3 regions of the Marinobacter sp. E2 genome follow, and region 2 is predicted to be linked to each of the others. Evidence: predicted binding sites of a transcription regulator. Region 2 holds the regulator's gene; each other region holds the start of a gene.

Region 1 (7,610 bases), 1.9 Mb from region 2:
CCCGCAGCTTGTCGGTTTCCTGAACCGTCTGGGGCTTGGGCAGGGTAATTGTAGTAACCGGTTTGACTTCGACCGCCTCAGAGCCTTCGGACGGTTCGTCGGAGTAGGTGACGTTGCCGTAGGCATCGACGTTGCGATAGACCTCGGCGAATACGGGGGTGGCCAACAAAACGAAGAGGCCGGCAATCAGCCCGGACTTGAGATACATACGCTCACCTTTTATGGGGTTTCCCCGATTATCGGCGGCGCTTTACACCATTTCAACGGCCGGGCCCACGGATGTTCGTTACATATCGTTAAGGGCGGCAGGCTCTGTGGAGTCGCTCACAAAAAAAAGCCCCGCACAGGGCGGGGCTTCGATCTGCTGTTCTCTCCGGAGGCACGCTCCGGTGAGCGTTTAGCAGGAGTAGTACAGCTGGAACTCGACCGGGTGGGTGGTCATGTTCAGCTTTTCGACTTCGCCGCGCTTCAGATCAATGTAGCCGGCAATCATGTCTTCGGTGAACACGCCGCCACGGGTCAGGAACTCGTGATCCGCTTCCAGGCAGTCCAGAGCCTCGGACAGAGTCTCGGCAACCTTCGGAATGTTCAGGGCCTCTTCCTTGGGCAGGTCGTACAGATCCTTGTCCATGGCATCGCCAGGGTGGATCTTGTTCTGGATACCGTCAAGGCCGGCCATCATCAGTGCGGCAAACGCCAGGTACGGGTTCGCGGACGGATCAGGGAAGCGCACCTCGATGCGGCGGGCCTTCGGGCTGCTCACGTACGGGATACGGATGGAAGCGGAGCGGTTACGGGCAGAGTAGGCCAGCATAACCGGAGCTTCGAAACCGGGAACCAGACGCTTGTAGCTGTTGGTGGCCGGGTTGGTGAAGGCGTTGATGGCCTTGGCATGCTTGATTACACCGCCGATGTAGTACAGGGCAGCTTCGCTGAGGCCAGCGTAGCTATCGCCGGCAAACAGGTTCTTGCCGTCCTTGCTCAGGGACATGTGTACGTGCATACCGGAGCCGTTGTCACCAACTACCGGCTTGGGCATGAAGGTGGCGGTCTTGCCGTAGGCGTGTGCCACGTTGTGCACGCAGTACTTCAGAATCTGTACTTCGTCGGCCTTGCGGGTCAGGGTGTTGGCACCAACGCCGATTTCACACTGGCCGGCAGTTCCCACTTCATGGTGGTGTACTTCAATTTCCAGGCCCATGGACTCCATGGCGGCACACATCGCGCCACGCAGGTCGTGCAGGCTGTCAACCGGCGGAACCGGGAAGTAACCGCCTTTCACGCCCGGACGGTGACCGATGTTGTTGCGGTCGAAGTCTTCGCCGGATACCCAGGCTGCTTCCTCGGAGTGGATGTGGTAGGAGGCGCCTTGCATGTCGACGTTCCACTTCACGGAGTCGAACACAAAGAACTCGGGCTCGGGGCCGAACAGGGCGCCATCGGCAATGCCGGTGGACTTCAGGTATTCCTCGGCGCGACGGGCAACAGAGCGGGGATCACGCTCATATCCCTGCATGGTGGAGGGCTCCACAATGTTACAGGTGATGTTGACAGTCGTTTCTTCGGTGAACGGATCCAGAACGGAAGTTTCGTCGTCCGGCATCAGGATCATGTCGGATTCGTTGATGCCTTTCCAGCCGGCGATGGAGGAGCCGTCGAACATCTTGCCGTCGGTGAAGAAGTCTTCGTCCACCTCGGTGGCGGGCAGGGTCACGTGCTGCTCTTTACCACGGCTGTCGGTGAAGCGCAGATCAACCCATTTGACTTCGTGTTCTTTGATCAAATCAACTGTCTTGGACATTGTGCATGCTCCGTTAGTTATACCGCACAGGCGGCTGCATTCATGTTCGTGGTGCCGGATCGCCCGCCCTTGCGGGTTCCGATCGGTTTCTCAGGTTTGCGCAGCTTAGCAAATGCCAGTGACACTTACCTGCAAATTTCGGCTGATTTCGGTAAAGCAAGGTGCTTGCCAATTTTTGGGGCGTGCTCCAGAACAGCGCAACTGCGAGGGTTTGGGGCATGGCGCCGGCGCCGGGCCAGAGTCAGCTACGCCTTACGCACCAAATCAGTGCACTAATATGGTGCATTTATTGGTGGGGTGCATCAAAAGAGTGCGGGGCGCCCAGCGTGGCAAGTTGAGTAAAGAATAGGCGTTTTTCTTCATATTAACGACACCGACTTTTCGATATACTGCGCGCCGCTTCATTTTCACCCTGCCTTTTTCAGATCCCGGATCGAAAAGCTCCGTGCAGGGCGCCGGGCAGTCAGTTCCGGTGAATGAATTCATTTTACGGATTTGAGACGGCATGTGCCGGGGCTTCCCCTGCGAACGACCTTCTCAGGTCATTGAGTGCATGCCGCAGGATACTTTTTGTGATTGAGAAACTTCGTAATATCGCCATCATCGCCCACGTCGACCATGGTAAAACCACGCTGGTAGACAAACTGCTTCGCCAGTCCGGCACCCTCGACCGCAAGGAACTTGAAAGCGAACGGGTCATGGACTCGAACGACCAGGAAAAAGAGCGGGGCATTACCATTCTGGCCAAGAACACCGCCCTGAAGTGGAACGGGTACGACATCAACATTGTGGATACCCCGGGACACGCGGACTTCGGTGGTGAAGTTGAGCGGGTGATGAGCATGGTGGATTGCGTGCTGCTGGTGGTGGATTCCATCGACGGCCCCATGCCCCAGACCCGCTTTGTTACCCAGAAGGCGTTTGCGGCCGGCCTGCGGCCGATCGTGGTGGTCAACAAGATCGACCGCCCGGGTGCCCGCCCGGACTGGGTGGTGGATCAGGTGTTTGACCTGTTCGATAACCTGGGTGCCACCGATGAGCAGCTGGACTTTCCGATCGTTTACGCCAGCGCCCTGAACGGTATTGCCGGCGTCGACCATGAAAACCTCGACGACAACATGGACGCCGTGTTCCAGGCGATCGTCGATCACGTGCCGGCACCGAACGTGGACCTGGACGGCCCCTTCCAGATGCAGATTTCCCAGCTCGACTACAGCAGCTTCCTGGGTGTGATCGGCATCGGGCGGATCATGCGCGGAAAGATCAAAACCAACTCCCCGGTCACCGCCATTGGCGCCAATGGCAAGAAGCGTAACGGCCGTATTCTCAAGATCATGGGTCATTTCGGCCTGCAACGGGTAGAGGTGGAAGAGGCCCAGGCCGGTGACATTGTCTGCGTCAGCGGCATGGACGAGCTGTTCATCTCCGACACCCTCTGCGACCCCGCCAACGTGGAAGCCCTGCCGGCCCTGACCGTGGACGAGCCGACCGTATCAATGACCTTCCAGGTTAACGATTCGCCGTTCGCTGGCAAGGAAGGCAAGTACGTGACCAGCCGCAACATCAAGGAACGTCTTGAGAAAGAGCTGCTGCACAACGTGGCGCTGCGGGTTGAAGAGGGTGATTCCGCCGACAAGTTCAAGGTGTCTGGTCGCGGCGAACTGCACCTCTCGGTGTTGATCGAGAACATGCGCCGCGAGAACTTCGAACTGGCCGTGGGCCGTCCTGAAGTGGTCATCAAAGAAGTGGATGGCGTCAAGCAGGAGCCCTACGAGAACGTGATTGTAGACATTGAAGAGCAGCACCAGGGCGCTGTGATGGAACAGATGGGCCTGCGCAAGGGCGATCTGACCAACATGGTGCCGGATGGCAAGGGCCGCATGCGGCTGGATTACACCATCCCCGCTCGCGGGTTGATCGGTTTCCGGAACACCTTCCTGACCATGACCTCCGGTACCGGCATTCTCACCTCCACCTTCAGCCATTACGGCCCGATCAAGGTGGGCGATGTCACCAGTCGTCAGAACGGCGTGCTGGTCTCCATGGCAACGGGCACTGCCCTGACTTATTCCCTGGAGACGCTGCAGAGCCGTGGCAAGCTGTTCCTTGAGCCTGGCCAGGAAATCTACGAAGGGCAGCTGTGCGGCATTCACAGTCGCGACAACGACCTGGTTGTTAACCCCACCAAGGCCAAGAAGCTCGACAACATGCGTGCCTCTGGTAAGGATGAGGTGATTGGCCTGGTGCCGCCGATCAAGTACACGCTGGAGCAGGCTCTGGAGTTTATCGATGACGATGAGCTGGTTGAGGTAACCCCGAAATCGATCCGGCTCCGGAAAAAGCTCCTGACCGAAAACGAGCGCAAGCGGGCCAACAAGAAGTAAGGTCTGCACTGTGTCCAGAAGGCCGGATGTGTTCAGCATCCGGCCTTTTTTATGGCTGTGACCCGTCCTGAAATACGTTGTCATCTGGAGATGCAGAGATGGACAACGTCACTCCCACCCGCAAGAAGCGCACGCAGCGTGATTACAACCTGGGCTTTAAATTAGCGGTTGTTGATCAGGTCGAAAAAGGCGAGCTCACCTATAAACAGGCCCAAAGGACCTACGGCATTCAAGGGCGCAGCACGGTTCTCACTTGGCTGCGCAAGCATGGTAGATTGGACTGGTCCCTGCCGAGGAACTCGCCCATGAACCGATCCCAGGAAACGCCCGAGCAGAAGATCAAGCGACTTGAAAAAGAGCTAGAAGATGAGCGTCTTCGCAATCTCCTGCTCAATGAGATGGTCGATATTATGGATCGGGAATACGGAGCCGGTCTGCGAAAAAAGTATTTATCCAAGGAGCGCGTACGCTGCAAGCAAAAGGCAAAGTAAGCCTGAGCAAAAGCTGCTCGCTCTTTGGAGTAACACGCCAGGCGGTTTATCAGCGTCTTCAGCGGCGGAGAAGGCGCCAAAGTGAGCTGGAGCCGGTTAAAGCGCTTGTGCAGCAGATTCGAAAACGATTGCCGCGACTGGGAACACGCAAGCTGTATTATCTGTTGCGCGAAGAATTTCAGGCCCTTGGCATCAAGCTGGGTCGAGATGGTTTGTTTGATTACCTGCGTCAGCACCAGTTACTGGTTCATCCGAAGAAAAACTATACGAAAACAACCGACAGCCGCCATTGGATGAGGAAGCATCCCAACCTGTTTGCAGGATGTGAGCTGCATCGTCCCGAGCAGGTCTTCGTGAGCGATATCACCTACGTCGAAACAGATGAGGGGGTGCATTATCTATCCCTGGTTACGGATGCCTTCTCACGCAAGATCATGGGCCATAACCTCAGTCACGAGATGAAAGCTTCCGATACCGTGGCCGCGCTGAACCAGGCCGTCCGTCATCGTATGACCGACCAACCCCTGATACATCATTCGGATCGAGGCATCCAATACTGCTCTTCTCTGTACCAAGGAGTGCTGCGGAAACATCAGATTCGGCCATCCATGACCGATGGGTATGATTGCTACCAGAATGCTCTTGCTGAGCGGATCAACGGCATCCTCAAGCAGGAGTTCCTGATCAATCGATGTCGAACCTTTGCCGAGTTGGGCGTACTGATCAAGGAGTCTGTTGATGCCTATAATACCTACAGGCCACACCTCAGCCTCGGCATGAAAACGCCACAAGAGGTACATGAAAAAGCCAGCACCCGAGGGGAGCTGGCTTCAACAAAAACCGTCAACGTATATTAGGACGGGTCACTGTCTGCCTGATTGTCCCTTTCCGGCAGCTATCGGCTAAACTCCCGTTAAAATCCTTTCTTTCTATTGTCGGAGAGTCCGATGCTCACGCTGTACCCTGAACTCAAGCCCAACGCGCAGCACCGCCTGGCCGTGGAGCCGCCCCACGAACTTTACGTGGAAGAGAGTGGCAATCCCGACGGCATTCCAGTGCTGGTGGTTCACGGTGGGCCAGGCGGAGGGTGTGAGGACTATCATCGCCGGTTCTTCGACGCTGAGCGGTTCCGCATCATCCTGATGGATCAGCGAGGGGCGGGACGGTCGACTCCGCTGGCGGAGCTGCAAGGCAACAGTACTGACCGACTCATTGAAGACATGGAAGCGGTGCGCGCGTTTCTCGGGGTCGACCAGTGGCTGCTGTTCGGTGGCAGCTGGGGGTCGACACTGAGTCTGGTCTACGCTCAGACGCATCCGGAGCGTGTCCTCGGGCTGGTGTTGCGGGGAATTTTCCTCTGCCGCCCGAGGGATATCCAGTGGTTCTACCAGGACGGAGCCAGCCGGGTGTTTCCCGATTACTGGGCGGATTTCGAAGCGCCCATTCCTGAGCATGAGCGCGCGGATATGGTGGCGGCCTATTACCGTCGCCTTACCAGCGCCAACGAGCTGGAGCAGATTCAGGCCGCCAAGGCCTGGTCGGTCTGGGAGGGGCGGTGTGCCACCCTGCATCCCAATCCCCGGGTTGTCGAACATTTTGGTCACCCGCACGTGGCAATCGCGCTGGCCCGCATTGAATGCCACTACTTCATGAACAATGCCTTTCTCGAGCCGGACCAGATCGTCAGGGACGCGGCGCGCCTCGCCGACATCCCCGGCATTATTGTGCACGGTCGCTATGACATGGTGTGCCCGCTGGAGAACGCCATTGCCCTCAGCCGGGCATGGCCACAAGCCGAACTGCAGATCATCCGGGATGCGGGTCATTCTGCATCTGAGCCCGCCATTGTCGATGCCCTGATGCGCGGCGTGGAGTCCGTTGTGGCAAAAACCGGGAAAAGTGTCGGCTGATTCTCGCTTTCGGGGTTGCGGCCGGACATTACCGTCGATACACTTTTCCGCCATTGAGAACATCTCTCGTTCACGCCACCCCAAGGAAGTTGATGAAAGGGCTGATTCAGCGCGTTACGGAAGCCAGTGTTACCGTCGATAGCGAACGGGTTGCCTCCATCGGCGACGGATTACTGCTGCTGCTGGGTGTCGACAGGGACGATGGTGAGAACGAGGTCCGGGATTTGTGCCGGAAGATTATTTCCTACCGGGTATTTCCAGATGAATCCGGTCGTATGAACCGCAGTCTCGCCGACACAGATGGCGCTCTCCTTGTGGTTCCCCAGTTCACACTTTCCGCCGATACATCCTCCGGCACCCGCGCGGGCTTTTCCCGAGCGGCGGCCCCTCAGCGTGCAAGAACCCTGTTTGAGGCTTTCGTTGCAGAGGCCCGGGATGAGCTCGGCTCTGACAGGGTGGGTGCCGGTGTGTTCGGTGCAGACATGCAAGTTGGGCTGGTTAACGATGGGCCGGTGACGTTTCTGCTTGAGGTCGGTTGATGCTGCGCAGACGCTTGCACCATTTTCGGGCGCAGCAATGTGTGTGGCGTTGAAGTAGTGCACGAATTGGCTGGCTCGTCGCCAATTCGTTGCTAAAGAGATAGGGTTGTCGTTTTATATTTCTGATATGTAAGGCTTTTTAAAGGCTTGGCCCCGGAATTGAAACACATCTGTCACAGGCCGGTTCAGAGGGTTCGGGCATAAGAGCGGCGCACGCAGATGCTAAACGAACTAAAAACGCCGACTTAAAAATTTGCAAAAGACGATTGGTTGTATTAAAACACGTTTATCATGCAGAGCTTGAAGAAAGATCTGTAAGTGTTTGAGCTGTATAGACCTGACATTTGTCGGGTTTTTCAGAAAAAGAAGAAAAGTTACTTCGATGTCACAAAAATGACACAGGGGTAATGCAGAATCGGCCTCATCCAGCCTGACTGGTGATGCCTTAAAAAATCGGGATAAGAACCCGTCGCTAAAACCTGAGT
Region 2 (7,610 bases):
AGACCGATGGGAAGGTTGTCGATGCAGTAGAAGCCAAGGTCCTCAAGCACATGAAGTGCCGTACTCTTGCCCGAGCCGGATCTGCCACTGACGATGATCAGCTTCATGCCCAAACGTCCTCTGCTGTGGTAGCTCTCATCCGCCTGTAACGGTCATGCGTTCGTATAGCGTCCGGGCATCCTGGCACTGCCGGAGTCGGTCACAGAACGACCGCTCATTGAACTTTTCGGCCAGTTGGCTGAGCAGTTCCAGGTGCTCGCTGGTGGCCTCCTTGGGCACAATCAGCGCAAAAATCAGGTCGACCGGCTGGTTATCAATGGCGTCGAAGTCGACGCTTTCCTCCAGGGTCATCAGCACGCCCACCACGTGATCCAGGCCTTCAAGCCGACAGTGCGGGATGGCAATACCCTGGCCAATGCCGGTGCTGCCCAGGCGCTCACGTGCAATCAGATTGTTGAAAATCTGGGTTTCGCTGAGCGTGTTGTCCTGCTGGTTTATCTGCTCGGCAATAAACTCCAGGGCCCGTTTCTTGCTGGAGGCCGCAACCCGGCAAAGGGTCAGCTCCGGCGCAAGAATGTTGTCTATGGTCAGGGATGTGTCGCTCATGGATCGACTGGGTTTCCGTTAAAAAAAAGGCTGCGACACGTCGTTCGTGTCGCAGCTCGTTTGTGTGACTTACACGATAACGGCCGGTTAACGAGAGCCGTTTCCGTGCATCCGGTCTACATTCTTTTCCTTGTGCTTGAGGATCTGGCGGTCCAGCTTGTCGATCAGGGCATCAATGGCCGCGTACATGTCCTCGTTTTCCGCCTTTGCGTGAATCTCACCACCAACCACGTGCAGCGTGGCTTCCGCGATCTGGCGTACCTTTTCCACTTCCAGGGTCACCTGGCAGTTGCTGATGTGGTCAAAGTGACGCTCGAGCTTCTCGAACTTCTCTGAAACGTAATCCTTGAGTGCGGGAGTCAGTTCTACGTGATGGCCTGAAATATTGAGTTGCATAGGCGTCTCCTGTTGTCATCGTGCCGGCTCCGGAGAGCCGGTCTGTGTGCTGGCGCCCTCGGCGCCGGCGAATACCGTGTTGCGTGCCGCTCCCATTAAGGGGATCAGACCAGCCGCTTGCGCTCGTTGGAAGGCGGAATGTGCATCGCCTCCCGGTATTTGGCAACGGTGCGTCGCGCAACCTTGATTCCCTGTTCTCCTAGCATGGCTGCAATTTTACTGTCGCTCAACGGCTTTTTGGGCGTCTCCGCAGCAATCAATTTCTTGATCATGGCCCGGATTGCCGTTGAGGAGCATTCTCCGCCCTCGTCGGTGCTTACGTGGCTGGAGAAGAAATACTTCAGTTCGAAAATGCCCCGTGGGGTGTGCATGTACTTCTGGGTGGTGACCCGCGAGATCGTGGATTCGTGCATCTCCACCGCCTGGGCAATGTCCGAGAGTATCAGAGGCTTCATGGCCTCCTCCCCGTGGTCCAGGAACCCCTGCTGGTGCTCGACAATGCGCGTGGCCACCTTCAGCAGTGTTTCGTTCCGGCTTTGCAGGCTCTTGATAAACCACTTCGCCTCCTGCAGCTGGTCCCGCAGATAGGTGTTGTCGGCGCTGCTGTCTGCACGCCTTATAAGTGAAGCATAGCTCGCATTTACCCGAATGCGCGGGGCAATTTCCGGATTCAGTTCCACCCGCCAGCGGCCGTTGTGCTTGCGCACAATCACGTCCGGAATCACGTAGTCCGGCTCGGCGCGGTCAATGACATCGCCCGGGCGCGGGTTCAAACCGGTAATCAGGGCCAGCACTTCCCGCAGCTGGTCTTCCTTCAGTCGGCTGCGTCGCAGCAGCTGGGCGTAATCACGATTGCCCAGCAGATTGATGTAGTGCGTGATCACCAGCCGGGCCTGTGCCAGCCATGGGGTTTCCGGCGGTAACTGGTTGAGCTGGATGAGCAGGCACTCCTGAAGGTCCCGGGCGAAGACGCCTGGTGGGTCGAAGTGCTGCAGGCGGTGCAGCACCGCTTCCACTTCATCCAGTTCAAGGGGGTCTTCCTCAGCCTCATCCAGCAGGCCGGCGTGAATGTCTTCCAGGGAGCTGGTCAGGTAGCCGCGTTCATCTACCGCATCCATCAGGGCGTGAGCAATGGCCTGGTCCCGCTCGCTCATGGGCGTGAGGTTCAGTTGCCATTCCAGGTGATCCTGCAGGGTTTCGGTCGGTGAGTTGCGGGTCTCGAAGTCGTGGTCGTTTTCGTCGTCGTTACGGGCCGCCGGCGCAGGCGCGGACTGGTAAATGTCGTCCCAGGCGGTGTCTACCGGCAGATCATCGGGGATGTTGTCGGGGATGTCGTTTTCCGACGCCCAGTCCGGGCCGTTCTCGCTTTCGTCCCAGTCGGTCTGGGTTTCGGTCGGGGATTCGGCGGTGTGTTCGGAGGATTCGGATTCGCCCGATTCCGGGCCCTCGGAGGAGGCGTCAGGGTGGTCATCGTCCTCGGAGGTTTCCAGCATCGGGTTGGATTCCAGCGCCTGCTGGATTTCCTGCTGAAGGTCCAGGGTGGAAAGCTGTAGGAGCCGGATCGCCTGTTGCAGCTGGGGCGTCATGGTCAGGCTCTGACCCAGCTTTAACTGTAAAGAGGCTTTCATAACCATGGTTCAGGATCCGTCACTCATCAGCGCTTCGTGCCTTAGCCAGTAAAAAAGTCGTTATATGCCGGTCACTTGCCTTGGGTTATATTTACCCTAGCAAGTTCTTTGCCGAGTTTACTTGCTGCAGGTCATCAAAACAATCCGCACTTCGTATCACAGCCTGAATTCGTCGCCCAGATACACTTCCTTAACCTGTTGATTGGCCAGGATGGCATCGGCGTTGCCGGAGGCAATAATGTGGCCGCCGGAAACGATATAGGCATTCTCGCAGATATCGAGGGTCTCACGCACGTTGTGGTCGGTGATCAGAACCCCGATGCCCTTGTCACGCAGGTGGCGAATGATGTGCTTGATGTCGCTGACCGAAATCGGATCGACGCCCGCGAAGGGTTCGTCCAGCAGAATGAACGCTGGCTCCATGGCCAGAGCCCGGGCTATTTCGACCCGGCGCCGTTCGCCACCCGACAGCGCCATGCCGACGCTGTCGCGGATGTGGGTGATGTGAAATTCTTCCAGCAGCTCCTCCAGTTTCTGCTCCCGCTCGGCGCGGCCCATGCCCCGGCGGGTTTCCAGGATGGCCATGATGTTGTCGCGAACCGACAGCTTGCGGAACACCGAGGCTTCCTGGGGCAGATAGCCAATGCCCTTGCGGGCGCGACCGTGCATCGGCAGGGGCGTGATGTCGCGGCTGTCGATGGTGATGCGGCCCCGGTCGGCCGGAACCAGCCCGACGATCATGTAGAAGCAGGTGGTTTTTCCCGCTCCGTTAGGGCCGAGGAGTCCGACAATTTCCCCACTGCGGATTTCCAGGGAAACGTCAATGACCACCTTCTTCTGCTTGTAGCTTTTTGCCAGGTTGCTGGCTCTCAGAACTGCCATCGGAATCCTGTTTACTCAGTGCGGCTGTCGGTACTGCGTGGCTGTATGACCATTTCGACCCGGCCCGGTCCGGAACCAGTGTCAGTGCCACCTTCGGCAGTGACCACGCGGTCCTGGGTATCGTAATGAATGATGTTGCCCCGGAACAGGTTGCCATTCTGTTCAATGATGGCCTCCCGTTCAAAGGTGATGCGCTGGTCGGTCGCAGACCAGGTGATGTTCAGGGCCCGTGCGTCGGTCTCGCCCTTGCCGTCGCGGGCTGGCTGGCGGTACCTGGCCGGTTCGCCGGAGGCTTCGATCCGGCTGAGCCCGTTGGCATCCCGGTACAGAACCACCCGCTCGGCATCGAGTCGGGTCTGGCCCTGTTCCAGCTCGACATCGCCGGTGTAGGTTGCGATGCCCTTGGCATCGTCCAGGCGCGCGTTATCGGCCGTTACCTTGATCGGCGTGTCGGAGTTGAGGTCGAAGGCGGCAGCGGGGGCCATGATCGCCAGTGATACCAGCGCGGCCGCCAGGCGCCGACGTACATTAGTTTCCGGTGTCATAATATCCTTCCACCTGGGAGTTCAGTTCCAGAATGCGCTCGTCTATCCATGCCTTCATGCCAACGGCGGTGGTGATGCCGGTGACATCCCGGATCTCCACTGGCGCGTCGGTGAACACCACGCCTTCGTTATTATCGAGGGTCAGGGTCCGGGTTGTCAGTGTGGTGTCCCGCCCACTTACGCTGCGCAGCACCTGCACGTTGCCGGTGAGATGCACCAGTTCCTGGTTCTGTATCAGCCGGCCCCGATCCGCTTCCACAATCCAGGGCTGGGTGTCGGCATCGCCGTAGAGTTCCGCGCGCGGCGAATCCATGGTCGCCAGGTTGTTTTCTTCAAACTGCTCTATCCGCGGGCTGGCAAACCGGATCTCGAGGTTCCCGGTTTCATCAAACGACCGGTAGTTGCCGTTGACCACAAAGCCGTCGGGCTCGGCATCGCCCCGCAACGCGGCCGCTTCCTGGTCGACAACCGGCGCTTCGTCACTGCGCCAGAGCAGGAAAATTGCCGCCACAACCGTGCCGCCCAACGCCAGCATTCTCAGCCAGGGCCGATCGGCAAACCCGTTCATGGCTGCGGCTCCAGATAGGGTTCCAGTGCGGCGTCGAGCTTGCCCTGGGCGGCCAGGATGAGATCGCAGGCTTCGCGTACGGCCCCGGCACCGCCGTTGGTCCGGGTACAGTAATCAGCATGCTGTTTCACCAGCCAGTAGCCGTTGGGCACCGTAAGACCGAGGCCGGCGAACCTCAGCGCCGGCAGGTCCGGCAGGTCGTCGCCCATATAGGCGATGGCGTCGGGGGTGATGTGCATGGTGCTCACCAGCTCCTGCAGCGCCACTTTCTTGTCTTCACGGCCCTGCATCAGGTGCCGGATGCCGAGGTCGCGCATCCGCTTTTCCGTCAGTGGTGACTGGCGGCCAGTGATGACTGCCACGGTGATGCCCGCGCCCATCAGCTGTTTCAGGCCCAGCCCATCAAGAATGTTGAACGCCTTGAGTTCGTCGCCGGCGGCACTGAAATACAGCCGCCCATCGCTCATGATGCCATCGACGTCCAGGGCAATCAGCCGGATCCTGCGGGCTTTCTCCAGCAGGTCCTCGGGCCATTCGGGCATCATCGGGTGGGATATCGGGGCTCTGGTGCTGCCGGCCATCAGATCACACCCGCTCGCAACAGGTCGTGCATATTGATTGCTCCCACGAGGGCGCCGCCTGCATCGAGCACGGGCAGGGCATTGATCTTCATCTCTTCCATGATGTTCAGGGCTTCTGCCGCCAGGTGGTCGGCCTCGATGGTTTTGCCGTGCCGGGTCATAACCTCGCGGATGGGGGTATTGTGAATATCCACCGAGCGATCAAGCGTCCGACGCAGGTCGCCGTCCGTAAATATCCCGGTAAGCTTGCCCTGATCGTCCACCACGGTGGTCATGCCGAGGCCCTTGCGGGAGATTTCCAGAAGGGCGCCGCTGAGAGGCGTGCTCTCATTGACCACCGGAATGCGATCGCCGGAGTGCATGATGTCGGAGACTTTCAGCAAAAGCCTTCGGCCCAGGCTGCCGCCGGGGTGCGAGAAAGCAAAGTCCTCGGCACTGAAACCGCGGGCCTCGAGCAGGGCCACGGCCAGCGCATCGCCCATGACCAGAGTCGCGGTGGTGGATGAAGTGGGCGCCAGGCCCAGCGGGCAGGCTTCCACCGCCACGCTCACATCGAGGTTGGCCACTGCCTCCCGGGCGAGGGTCGAATTGGCGTTGCCGGTCATGCTGATCAGCGGCGCACCCATGCGTTTGATCAGTGGCAGGATGGTAACCACCTCGCTGGTGTTGCCGCTGTTGGAGATCGCAATGACCACATCCTGGGGAGTGATCATGCCCATGTCGCCATGGCTGGCTTCGCCCGGATGCACAAAAAATGAGGGCGTGCCCGTGCTGGCCAGGGTGGCGGCGATCTTGTTGCCAACGTGGCCGGACTTGCCCATGCCGGTAACCACAACCCGGCCCTTGCAGGCCATGATAACTTCGCAGGCACGGTCGAACTGTTCGCCAATGCGGCCTTCGAGTGCGTCGATGGCGTCCCGCTCAATGCGGATGGCACGCAGGGCGGAGGTACGAAAGTCGGTTGCAGTCTGGTCGGTCATCGGGCTTGGGGCCTGGCTGTCGCGTCTCTGGAAAATGCCGCTGAAAAGTGACATCGAAAATTGTTCCCGGAGTATATCATTTTCAACGGCTAACGATGCCCGGTGATCGAAAGATCAGTCAAACTGATCATGGCGGTCAGTGGATTTCGGGTAGTATTTCCCCACCATGGATTGAGCTTGCAGGCTCCTTGGCATAATGTAGCCACACTTCGAAAGGTAAGGACTATGGATTCGCCGGCTTACATTACACTCAAGGATGTCGTTTTTTCCCGTTCCGGACGCCGTATTTTCGATGGGATAACGCTGAGCATTCCCCGTGGCCGCATCACCGCCATCATGGGCCCCAGTGGTACCGGTAAAACCACGCTGCTGCGCCTGATTGGCGGGCAACTCAAGCCGGATTCCGGCCAGGTGGTGGTGGACGGGCACGAGGTGCCCCGGCTCAAGCGCAAGGCACTCTATACCCTGCGTGAGAACATGGGCATGCTGTTCCAGAGTGGGGCCCTGTTCACGGATCTTTCTGTGTTCGAGAACGTGGCCTTTCCGCTGCGAGTTCACACCCGGCTGCCGGAAGACATGATTCGTGACATAGTCCTGATGAAGCTCGAGGCGGTTGGCCTGCGCGGAGCTCGTCATCTGATGCCCTCGGAACTGTCCGGCGGGATGACCCGCCGGGTCGCGCTCGCCCGCAGTATCGCCCTGGACCCGGAACTGATCATGTACGACGAGCCTTTCGCCGGCCAGGATCCCATTGCCATGGGTGTGCTGGTGAAGCTGATTCGCGATCTGAACAGCTCCATGGGTCTCACCAGTGTGCTGGTGTCCCACGATGTGCCCGAATCCCTGAGCATCTGCCACTACGCCTGCATCATCTCCGACGGCAAGGTGATCGGTGAGGGAACGCCCGAGCAGTTGCGGGAACACCCTTCTGAACAGGTCCAGCAGTTCCTCCAGGGGCAGCCGGACGGGCCCGTCCCCTTCCATTATCCCGCCGATGATGCGGGCCGGGACTTCGGTCTCTCCGGGGGTGGTGTGTGATCGACAGAGTTGCCGCCCTTGGTCGCCTCGGGCTGAATATTGTCGCCTCCTTCGGTCGGTCTGGCCGTTTCCTTATGGGCGTCCTCGGAGGTGTGCCCAAGCCCGCCACCGGGTTCCCGTTGCTGGTACGTCAGCTTTACGCCGTGGGGGTGTTGTCCCTCGCCATTATCGTGGTGTCCGGGCTGTTCATCGGCATGGTGCTGGGGCTGCAGGGCTACACCATTCTCAGTGACTATGGCTCAGAGTCTGCCATTGGCCAGATGATTGCCCTCACTCTGGTCCGGGAACTGGGCCCGGTGGTGACCGCGCTGCTGTTTGCCGGAAGGGCTGGTTCCGCGTTGACCGCCGAGATTGGGCTGATGAAAGCCACCGAACAATTGTCCAGT
Region 3 (7,610 bases), 1.4 Mb from region 2:
CGATGATGCAGACAAACTCCCCTTTCTCCAGGGCAAAGCGGACATCCTCGAAGACGGTCAGCTCACCGCCCTGGCCGTCCGGGTAGATCTTGGACAGACCATCTACTTCCAGGAATGATTTCGTCATAACAGGTCTCCGTTCGGAGGGTTGAGGCCGGCACCGAAAACCGGTGCCGGGCCGCTCATTCTTTGTATTCCACCAGTTTCTGGGCCTTGCCCAGGGCCAGGTCCAGCAGCATGCCCACCACCCCGATCATGAGGATGGAAAAGATCACACTGGCCAGATCCAGGTTGTTCCATTCGTTCCACACGTAGTAGCCAATGCCGGTGCCGCCCACGAGCATCTCCGCGGCCACGATGACCAGCCAGGCGATACCAATGGAGATGCGCATGCCGGTGAGGATGGTGGGTGCGGCGGCCGGCAGGATGACCGTGAGCGCGGTCTTGATCGGGCTGAGCTCGTGGGTGCGGGCCACGTTCACCCAGTCCTGCCGGACGTTGGCCACGCCAAAGGCGGTATTCAGCAGCATCGGCCAGATCGAGCAGATAAAGATCACGAAGATGGCCGAGGCGTCTGAATCCTGGATGATGAACAGCGCCAGGGGCATCCAGGCCAGCGGCGAGATCGGTCGCAGCACCTGGATGTACGGGTTCAGGGCCTTGTACATCAGCGGCGACATGCCGATCAGGAAGCCGATGGGCAACGCGATGGCCATGGCCGCCAGGTAGCCGGTAAGTACCCGGTACACCGAGTAGGCCAGCTGGATGCCGATGCCCTTGTCGTTGGCGCCGGCGTCATAGAACGGGTTGGACAGCTCGGCCCAGGCCAGCTTGATCACCTCCGAGGGCGGCGGCACCCGGGATTCCTGGTCGGCCCCGCCCATCAGGCGCTCGTACTCGGTCATGGCCGCGTCCGCTTCCGGCGGCTGGGTTGCCATTTCCCAGAGCCCGAGGGCCAGAATGAGGAACGACACCGACAGCAGGGCTGCGCGTACGTTCAGGGAAGCCATGGTTACACCCTCCCGATGGCAAAGCTGCGGGCATACTCTTCAGGACTCTCCGGATCGAAGGTCTTGCCCATGATGGTGTGGGTCTTGTAGGTCTTGTCCGGCGCGCTGTAGCCCATTTCCTCCATCAGCTTGCCGGTCTCACCGGCCAGGTAGACCTGCTCGGCGATGCCCTTGTAGTCCACATCCCCCTCGATGTAGCCCCAGCGCTTCATCTGGGTGAGGATCCACACGCCCATGGAGTGCCAGGGGAACGGGTCGAAATCGATGCGGTCCGGCACGTTCTTCACTTCACCCAGGCCGTCGGCGTAGTAGCCGGTGAGCACCTGCTGGATGACCGGTACCGGCTGGTTCAGGTAGTTCTTCGGCGCGATGGCCTCGGAGATTTCCTTGCGGTTTTCCGGGTTGTTGGAGTATTGGGTAGCATCAATGATGGCCCGCAACAGGGCGCCGTAGGTGTTCGGATTCTCGGTCGCGAACTTCTGGCTGCAGGCAAAGGCGCAGCACGGATGGCCTTCCCAGATGTCCTTGGTGAGCATGTGGATGAAACCTACCTTCTCCCACACGGCACGCTGGTTGAATGGGTCCGGGCTCAGATAACCGTCGAGGTTACCGGCGCGCAGGTTGGCCACCATCTCGGGTGGCGGAACCACGCGGATTTGCACATCTTTGTCCGGATCGATTCCGTTCTCGGCCAGGTAGTAGCGCAGCAGGAAGTTGTGCATGGAGTACTCGAACGGCACCCCGAACTTGAAGCCCTTCCACTGCTTGGGATCGCGCTTGTCCTTGTGATCGACGTGCAGCACGATGGCCTGGCCATTGATGTTCTCTACCGCCGGCATGATGAACGGCTCCGGCGTGGAGCCCGCGCCCATGGTCATGGCGAGGGGCATGGGAGTGAGCATGTGGGAAGCGTCGTATTCACCGGCCAGGGACTTGTCCCGGGCCACCGCCCAACCAGCGGTCTTGGTGACGGTTACATCCAGGCCATAGCGCTCATAGAAGCCCATGGGGTGGGCCATGATGATCGGCGTGGCGCAGGTAATGGGCACAAAGCCCACGTTCAGTTTGGTTTTTTCCAGTTTGCCGAGGGATTCCTTCACCGCGGCCTTGGCTTTGTCCATGGGGAACACGCTGCCGAGCAGTGCGGCCGCGGTGCCGGCGCCCATCATCTTCATGAAGCTGCGGCGGCTGTGGTCGTTGTGGCCGAACACGGAGCGCACCACGGCACTCTCGATAGCGCGGTCCATCATCGCTTCGGAGTCCATTCGCTCCTCTGCTGCGCCCTGGTGGCTGGCCGCAGGTTTCAGGTCAAGTGAAATGGAAGGCGCACTGTCACCGGGCTGGCACTCATGGCAACCGCAGTTTTTTGCGTGGATCAGGGACTTGTCACCGTCAAAGGGATTTCCAAGGCTTTTCGTGGTCATTGGGCACTCTCCTGGGTATTGGACCTGGTTTTCAGGGTGTTTCTGCACTCTTTTGGTGCTACTAACGGTGCGACTCGGACCCGGTGGCGACATCGCATCGGGTCGGCTACGCGTTCTAAAGGTGATATGGCAGGGTTTGTGCCAAGTCCGAATATTTTTTCAAGGCACTGTTTTCTTTGCTTTTTTATGGGTCCCGCTGATCAGCCGCGCACTACGATTTTTCGTAATTAACGATTTTTCGTAGTACCGATTGCGATATTTCGTAGTTGGCATGGGGTTTGTAATGGCCAGTTCAGACTGACCCAGGACACCGCCATGAACACCGACACCCGCATTGCGCTCTTCGACAACCTGGAGTGGATTGATCACCTGCCGGAAGCCGCCTTGCTGGTGGATGCCGGCCGCGACCTGATCCTCGCTGCCAACGGCGCCATGGGCCGACTGATCGGCACTGATCGCAAGTCAATAAGCGGCAAGCCCTGCACCCAGCTGTTCACCGACCAACGCCCGCAGCTGATTGCCTTTACCGAGGAAACCCTGTTCCGCAGCCAGGGCTGGAGCCGGGATTTCTTCCTACAGCACCGGGACGGCCACACGGTGGAGCTGGAAATTTCGTCCTCGCGGGTGGGTGAGGCCGAATCCCAGAACCTGCTTTTGCTGCTGCGGGACCGGCGCCAGCTGCGTACCCTGAGGGAGCGTCACGATGCCAACCACTACCACCGGGGCGGCCTGCTGGAATGGCGCCGGGTGGAGGAACTGTTCAAGGACATGGAGCGGGAAAACCAGCTGATCCTGCATGCGGTGGGCGAAGGCATTTACGGGGTGGACGCCGAGGGCCGCACCACCTTCGCCAATCCGGCGGCAGAACGCATGCTGGGCTGGCGCATTGATGAGCTCATGGGGCGTGTGATCCATCGGGTTGTGCATCACTCCCACGAGGACGGCTCCATTTTTCCACTCAAGGAATGCCCCATCTACGCCGCCTTCCGGGATGGCAGCGTCAAGCGTGTGGGTGAGGACTGGTTCTGGCGCAAGGATGGCAGCGGTTTCCCGGTGGAATACACCAGTACGCCCATCCTCGATAACGGTCATCCGGTGGGCGCCGTCGTTGTGTTCCGGGACATCTCCTCCCGCCTGGAAGCGCGCAAAGAGTTACAGGAGGCGCTGAAGGAAGTGGAGTCCCTCAAACACCGCCTGGAAATGGAAAACGCCTACCTGCAGGAGGAACTGAGCGCCGAATACCACTTCCACGAGATCTTCGGCCAGAGCGATGCCATCAAGGCCATTGTGCGGCGCATCGGCATGGTGGCCCCCACCGATGCCAACGTGCTGATCACCGGCGAGTCCGGCACCGGCAAGGAGTTGATTGCCCGCGCCATCCACCAGTCCAGCAGCCGGCGTGACCGGCCCCTGATCCGGGTGAACTGTGCTGCCATTCCCAAGGACCTGTTCGAGAGCGAGTTCTTCGGCCACATCAAGGGCGCCTTTACCGGTGCCGTCAGCGACCGGGTGGGCCGGTTCGAGCTGGCCGACGGCGGCACCCTGTTCCTGGACGAAGTGGGGGAAATCCCGCTGGAACTTCAGGGCAAACTGCTGCGGGTGCTACAGGACCAACAGTTCGAGCGGGTGGGCGAAAACCGGACCCGCGGCGTGGACGTACGGGTGATTGCCGCCACCAACCGCGACCTCAAAGCCGAGGTCCAGCAGAAAACCTTCCGGGAAGACCTCTATTTCCGACTGAACGTCTTCCCCATCGAGTCCGTACCCCTGCGACGTCGCCTGGAAGACATCCCGATTCTGGCCCAGGAATTCCTCAACCGGGCCTGCCAGAAATTCAACCGCCCCACCCTGGTCCTGCGGGAAAAGGACGTAGAAACCCTGAAGGCCTACCACTGGCCAGGCAACGTGCGGGAGTTGGAGAATGTGATTGAGCGCCAGGTGATCACCGCCGACGGGCGCCTGGATCTGGATCTGCTGGGGCAGGAGTCCGGAGCATTGACAACGACAACGCCTGCCCCACCAGACCGGCACTTCAACAGCGACCTGCTCACCGAGCAGGACCTGCGGGATCTGGAGAAGAAGAATCTGCTGAGAGCCCTGAAAATCAGCGGCGGCCAGGTGTTCGGCGAGGATGGCGCGGCGGCCCTGCTGGGGATCAAGCCCACCACGCTCACCTCCCGACTCAAAAAACTCCGGATAACGCCGGAGCGGGCCAGCAAATACTGACGGCCATGGACCTTGAGCCGCTCAGGTGCTGACTCCGGCAATCGCATCCAGCAATTCCTGGGTTTTCTCCTTCATCAGGGGTATATCGCCCCTGGATTCGACATTCAGCCGAACGACCGGCTCTGTGTTGGACATCCGCAGGTTGAAGCGCCAGCGCTCGAACTCCACGCTGAGGCCATCCACGTGCCCAACCGAGAGCGCATCACCTCCGTAGATTTTCTCGATCGTCTCCAGAAGCCGGCGCGGGTCCTCCACGGTCCGGTTGATTTCGCCACTGGCGGGATAGGCGGCAATGCGCTCGTCTATCAGAGATGACAGCGTCTGCCCGCTTTGGCACAGACGCTCGGCAACCAGCAGCCAGGGGATCATGCCGCTGTCGCAGTAGGCGAAATCCCGGAAATAATGGTGTGCGCTCATTTCTCCCCCGTAGAGGGCATCTTCATCGCGCATTCTCTGTTTGATAAAGGCGTGGCCAGTTTTGCTCTCTATCGCTTCTCCACCGGCAGCCCGAACCAGATCCAGGGTGTTCCAGGTCAGGCGCGGATCGTGAATGATCCGACCACCACCTGCCTTGCGCAGAAACTGATCGGCCAGCAAGCCAACGATGTAATAGCCTTCGATGAACCGGCCTTTCTCATCAAAGAAAAAACACCGGTCGTAGTCTCCGTCCCAGGCAATCCCCATATCTGCCCCCTCGCGCAATACCGCTTCCGCGGTTTCGGCCCGGTTTTCCTCCAGTAACGGGTTGGGGACTCCATTCGGGAAATGACCATCGGGCTGGTGATGCAGACGCACAAACTCGAAGGGCAAGCGCCTGTCGAGAGCATCGATCACCTTCCCCGCGCCGCCGTTGCCGGCATTCACCACGATCTTTAAAGGGCTCAACACGCCCTCATCCACAAATCCCAGCAGGTGATTGATGTAGTCCTGCTCGATGGTCAGGCACTCCGTGCGCCCTGGCGTCGGTGCGTCCTGGAAGACGCCGGGCACCAGATCCCGAAGGGTGTTCAAGCCACTGTCCGAACTGATTGGCCGCGCGCCCGGCCCAACCAGCTTCATACCGTTATAGTCTTTGGGATTGTGACTGGCCGTGACCATGATGCCGCCATCCATGTTGTAGTGGCTGGTCGCAAAGTACACTTGCTCGGTGCCACACAGGCCGATGTCGTACACATCCGCGCCTCCGGCTTTCAGTCCGGCACTCAGGGCCGTGGCAATCTCGGGGCTGGACAACCGGATGTCGTAACCGACCACAACCCGTTCGGCCGCAGTCATCTCCACGTACGCACGCCCGATGCGCTCCGCCAGCGCGGCGTTCAGCTGGTCCGGCACCCGGCCACGCAGGTCATAGGCTTTAAAACAGGACAAATCCACAACGTTACCTCCCTTCATTACTGTCAGCATGCGGGGCTGCACGCGACGCCAGGGTGCCCCCTGAACGAAGCGTGCACGCCGCGTCACACCCGTTCAGACATCAACGGCAGTTCTTGCTCCTCGGCCTCGTTCTCAGCCTCCGGCTGCGGCGTCGACCGTCCGTACCGATCATCGAGCCGCTCAATGTCGTCCTCACCGAGGTAGGCGCCGGATTGCACCTCGATCAACTCCAGCGGAATGCGTCCCGGATTGAAGAGGCGGTGCACCGATCCGATGGGGATGTATGTGGATTCGTTTTCAGACAGCAGGAAGGTTTCGTCATCCCGGGTCACCTCCGCAGTGCCCCGCACGATGATCCAGTGCTCGGCCCGATGATGGTGCTTCTGTAGTGACAGCTTTTCACCCGGCTTGACCGTGATCCGTTTCACCTGAAAGCGGTTACCGTTATCGATGCTGTCGTAACTGCCCCAGGGGCGGTAAACCTGCCGGTGGGTCCGCGTTTCCGATCGCTGCTGGCTTTTCAGCCGGGTTACCAGCTTCTTCACATCCTGGACCCTGTCCCGGTGAGCCACCATGACAGCATCACTGGTATCAACCACCACCAGGTCTTCAACGCCCAGCAATGCCACCAGCTTGTCGGAGCCATGCACCAGACAGCCGCTGGTATCTTCCAGGCAAGCGTCTCCGACCACCGCATTTGATTCGTCGTCTTTCGCCGTTATGTTCCAGATCGTTGACCAGGAACCAACGTCACTCCAGCCCGCATCCATGGGTACCAGCAACGCCCGGGATGTCTTTTCCATGACCGCATAATCTATGGAATCGTCCGGACAGTGCTCGAAGATCTCGGCTGGAATACGGGTAAACGGCAGATCGCGGGTGAAGCCCCGGGCGGCCAGCAGGCAGGTGTCATAGATGTCGGGGCTGTGCTTCTTCAGTTCCGCCAGATAAGTATCCGCACGAAACATGAACATGCCGCTGTTCCAGTAGTAACCACCGGCGGAGAGCAACGCCGCGGCCTTTTCCGCATCGGGTTTTTCAATAAAGCGTGATACCGGGCGCGCGCCACCCGGCGCCTCGCCACCGTGGCCAACGCCAATGTACCCGTAGCCCGTTTCCGGGCGGGTCGGGGTTATCCCGAAAAGTACCAGTCCACCCGACCTCGCGGCCTCCTGCCCCTTGAGGACGGCGTTGCGGAAAGCCTCGGTATCATCAATGGCGTGATCCGCCGGTAACACCAGCATGATGGCTTTGGGATCCTTTCTTGCCACCTCAATGGCTGCCAGAGCCACCGCCGGCGCGGTATTCCGGCCAAAGGGTTCAAGCAGGATCGAGAGCGGTTCGCGCCCCATCGCCTCCAACTGTTCCTTGACGATAAACCGATGCTCGTCGTTGGCGACCACCACCGGTGCCTCGGTCTCTTCTGTCGGAAGTCGACTGAGGGTCTGCTGCAACATGCTCTGGGATCCAACCAGAGGCAGAAACTGCTTCGGATAAGCCTGGCGCGATAAGGGCCAGAGTCTGGAACCGTTACCACCTGAAAGAATGACTGGAATCATTGTCCTGCTCCTTTGCG

The links. Region 2 encodes sigma-54, which starts transcription at its own class of promoters, with help from an activator protein. Its sites were predicted from a motif close to ANTGGCATNNANNTTGCTNT; they were not measured.
Region 1: a site for sigma-54 is predicted at 1,955-1,974, ahead of glnA (glutamate--ammonia ligase). Genes of this name have one in related genera too.
Region 3: a site for sigma-54 is predicted at 2,700-2,719, ahead of AC0J1C_RS05610 (sigma 54-interacting transcriptional regulator). Genes of this name have one in related genera too.

What each region holds. Positions count from the first base shown of each region.
Region 1 covers NZ_CM146911.1:673,127-680,736, forward strand. Annotated here, with positions in the region: gene AC0J1C_RS03065 (DUF4124 domain-containing protein) at 1-208, opposite strand, end outside; gene glnA (glutamate--ammonia ligase) at 398-1,801, opposite strand; gene typA (translational GTPase TypA) at 2,374-4,185, shown strand; one part of gene AC0J1C_RS03080 (IS3 family transposase) at 4,284-4,638, shown strand; one part of gene AC0J1C_RS03080 (IS3 family transposase) at 4,638-5,533, shown strand; gene pip (prolyl aminopeptidase) at 5,624-6,586, shown strand; gene dtd (D-aminoacyl-tRNA deacylase) at 6,679-7,125, shown strand.
Region 2 covers NZ_CM146911.1:2,657,055-2,664,664, reverse strand. Annotated here, with positions in the region: gene rapZ (RNase adapter RapZ) at 1-107, opposite strand, end outside; gene ptsN (PTS IIA-like nitrogen regulatory protein PtsN) at 136-606, opposite strand; gene hpf (ribosome hibernation promoting factor) at 694-1,002, opposite strand; gene AC0J1C_RS12135 (RNA polymerase factor sigma-54) at 1,107-2,636, opposite strand; gene lptB (LPS export ABC transporter ATP-binding protein) at 2,787-3,512, opposite strand; gene lptA (lipopolysaccharide transport periplasmic protein LptA) at 3,524-4,057, opposite strand; gene lptC (LPS export ABC transporter periplasmic protein LptC) at 4,041-4,625, opposite strand; gene kdsC (3-deoxy-manno-octulosonate-8-phosphatase KdsC) at 4,622-5,206, opposite strand; gene AC0J1C_RS12110 (KpsF/GutQ family sugar-phosphate isomerase) at 5,206-6,027, opposite strand; gene AC0J1C_RS12105 (ATP-binding cassette domain-containing protein) at 6,412-7,224, shown strand; gene mlaE (lipid asymmetry maintenance ABC transporter permease subunit MlaE) at 7,221-7,610, shown strand, end outside.
Region 3 covers NZ_CM146911.1:1,214,321-1,221,930, reverse strand. Annotated here, with positions in the region: gene AC0J1C_RS05625 (ABC transporter ATP-binding protein) at 1-127, opposite strand, end outside; gene ntrB (nitrate ABC transporter permease) at 183-1,010, opposite strand; gene AC0J1C_RS05615 (ABC transporter substrate-binding protein) at 1,013-2,434, opposite strand; gene AC0J1C_RS05610 (sigma 54-interacting transcriptional regulator) at 2,750-4,660, shown strand; gene AC0J1C_RS05605 (phosphohexomutase domain-containing protein) at 4,682-6,034, opposite strand; gene AC0J1C_RS05600 (mannose-1-phosphate guanylyltransferase/mannose-6-phosphate isomerase) at 6,118-7,593, opposite strand.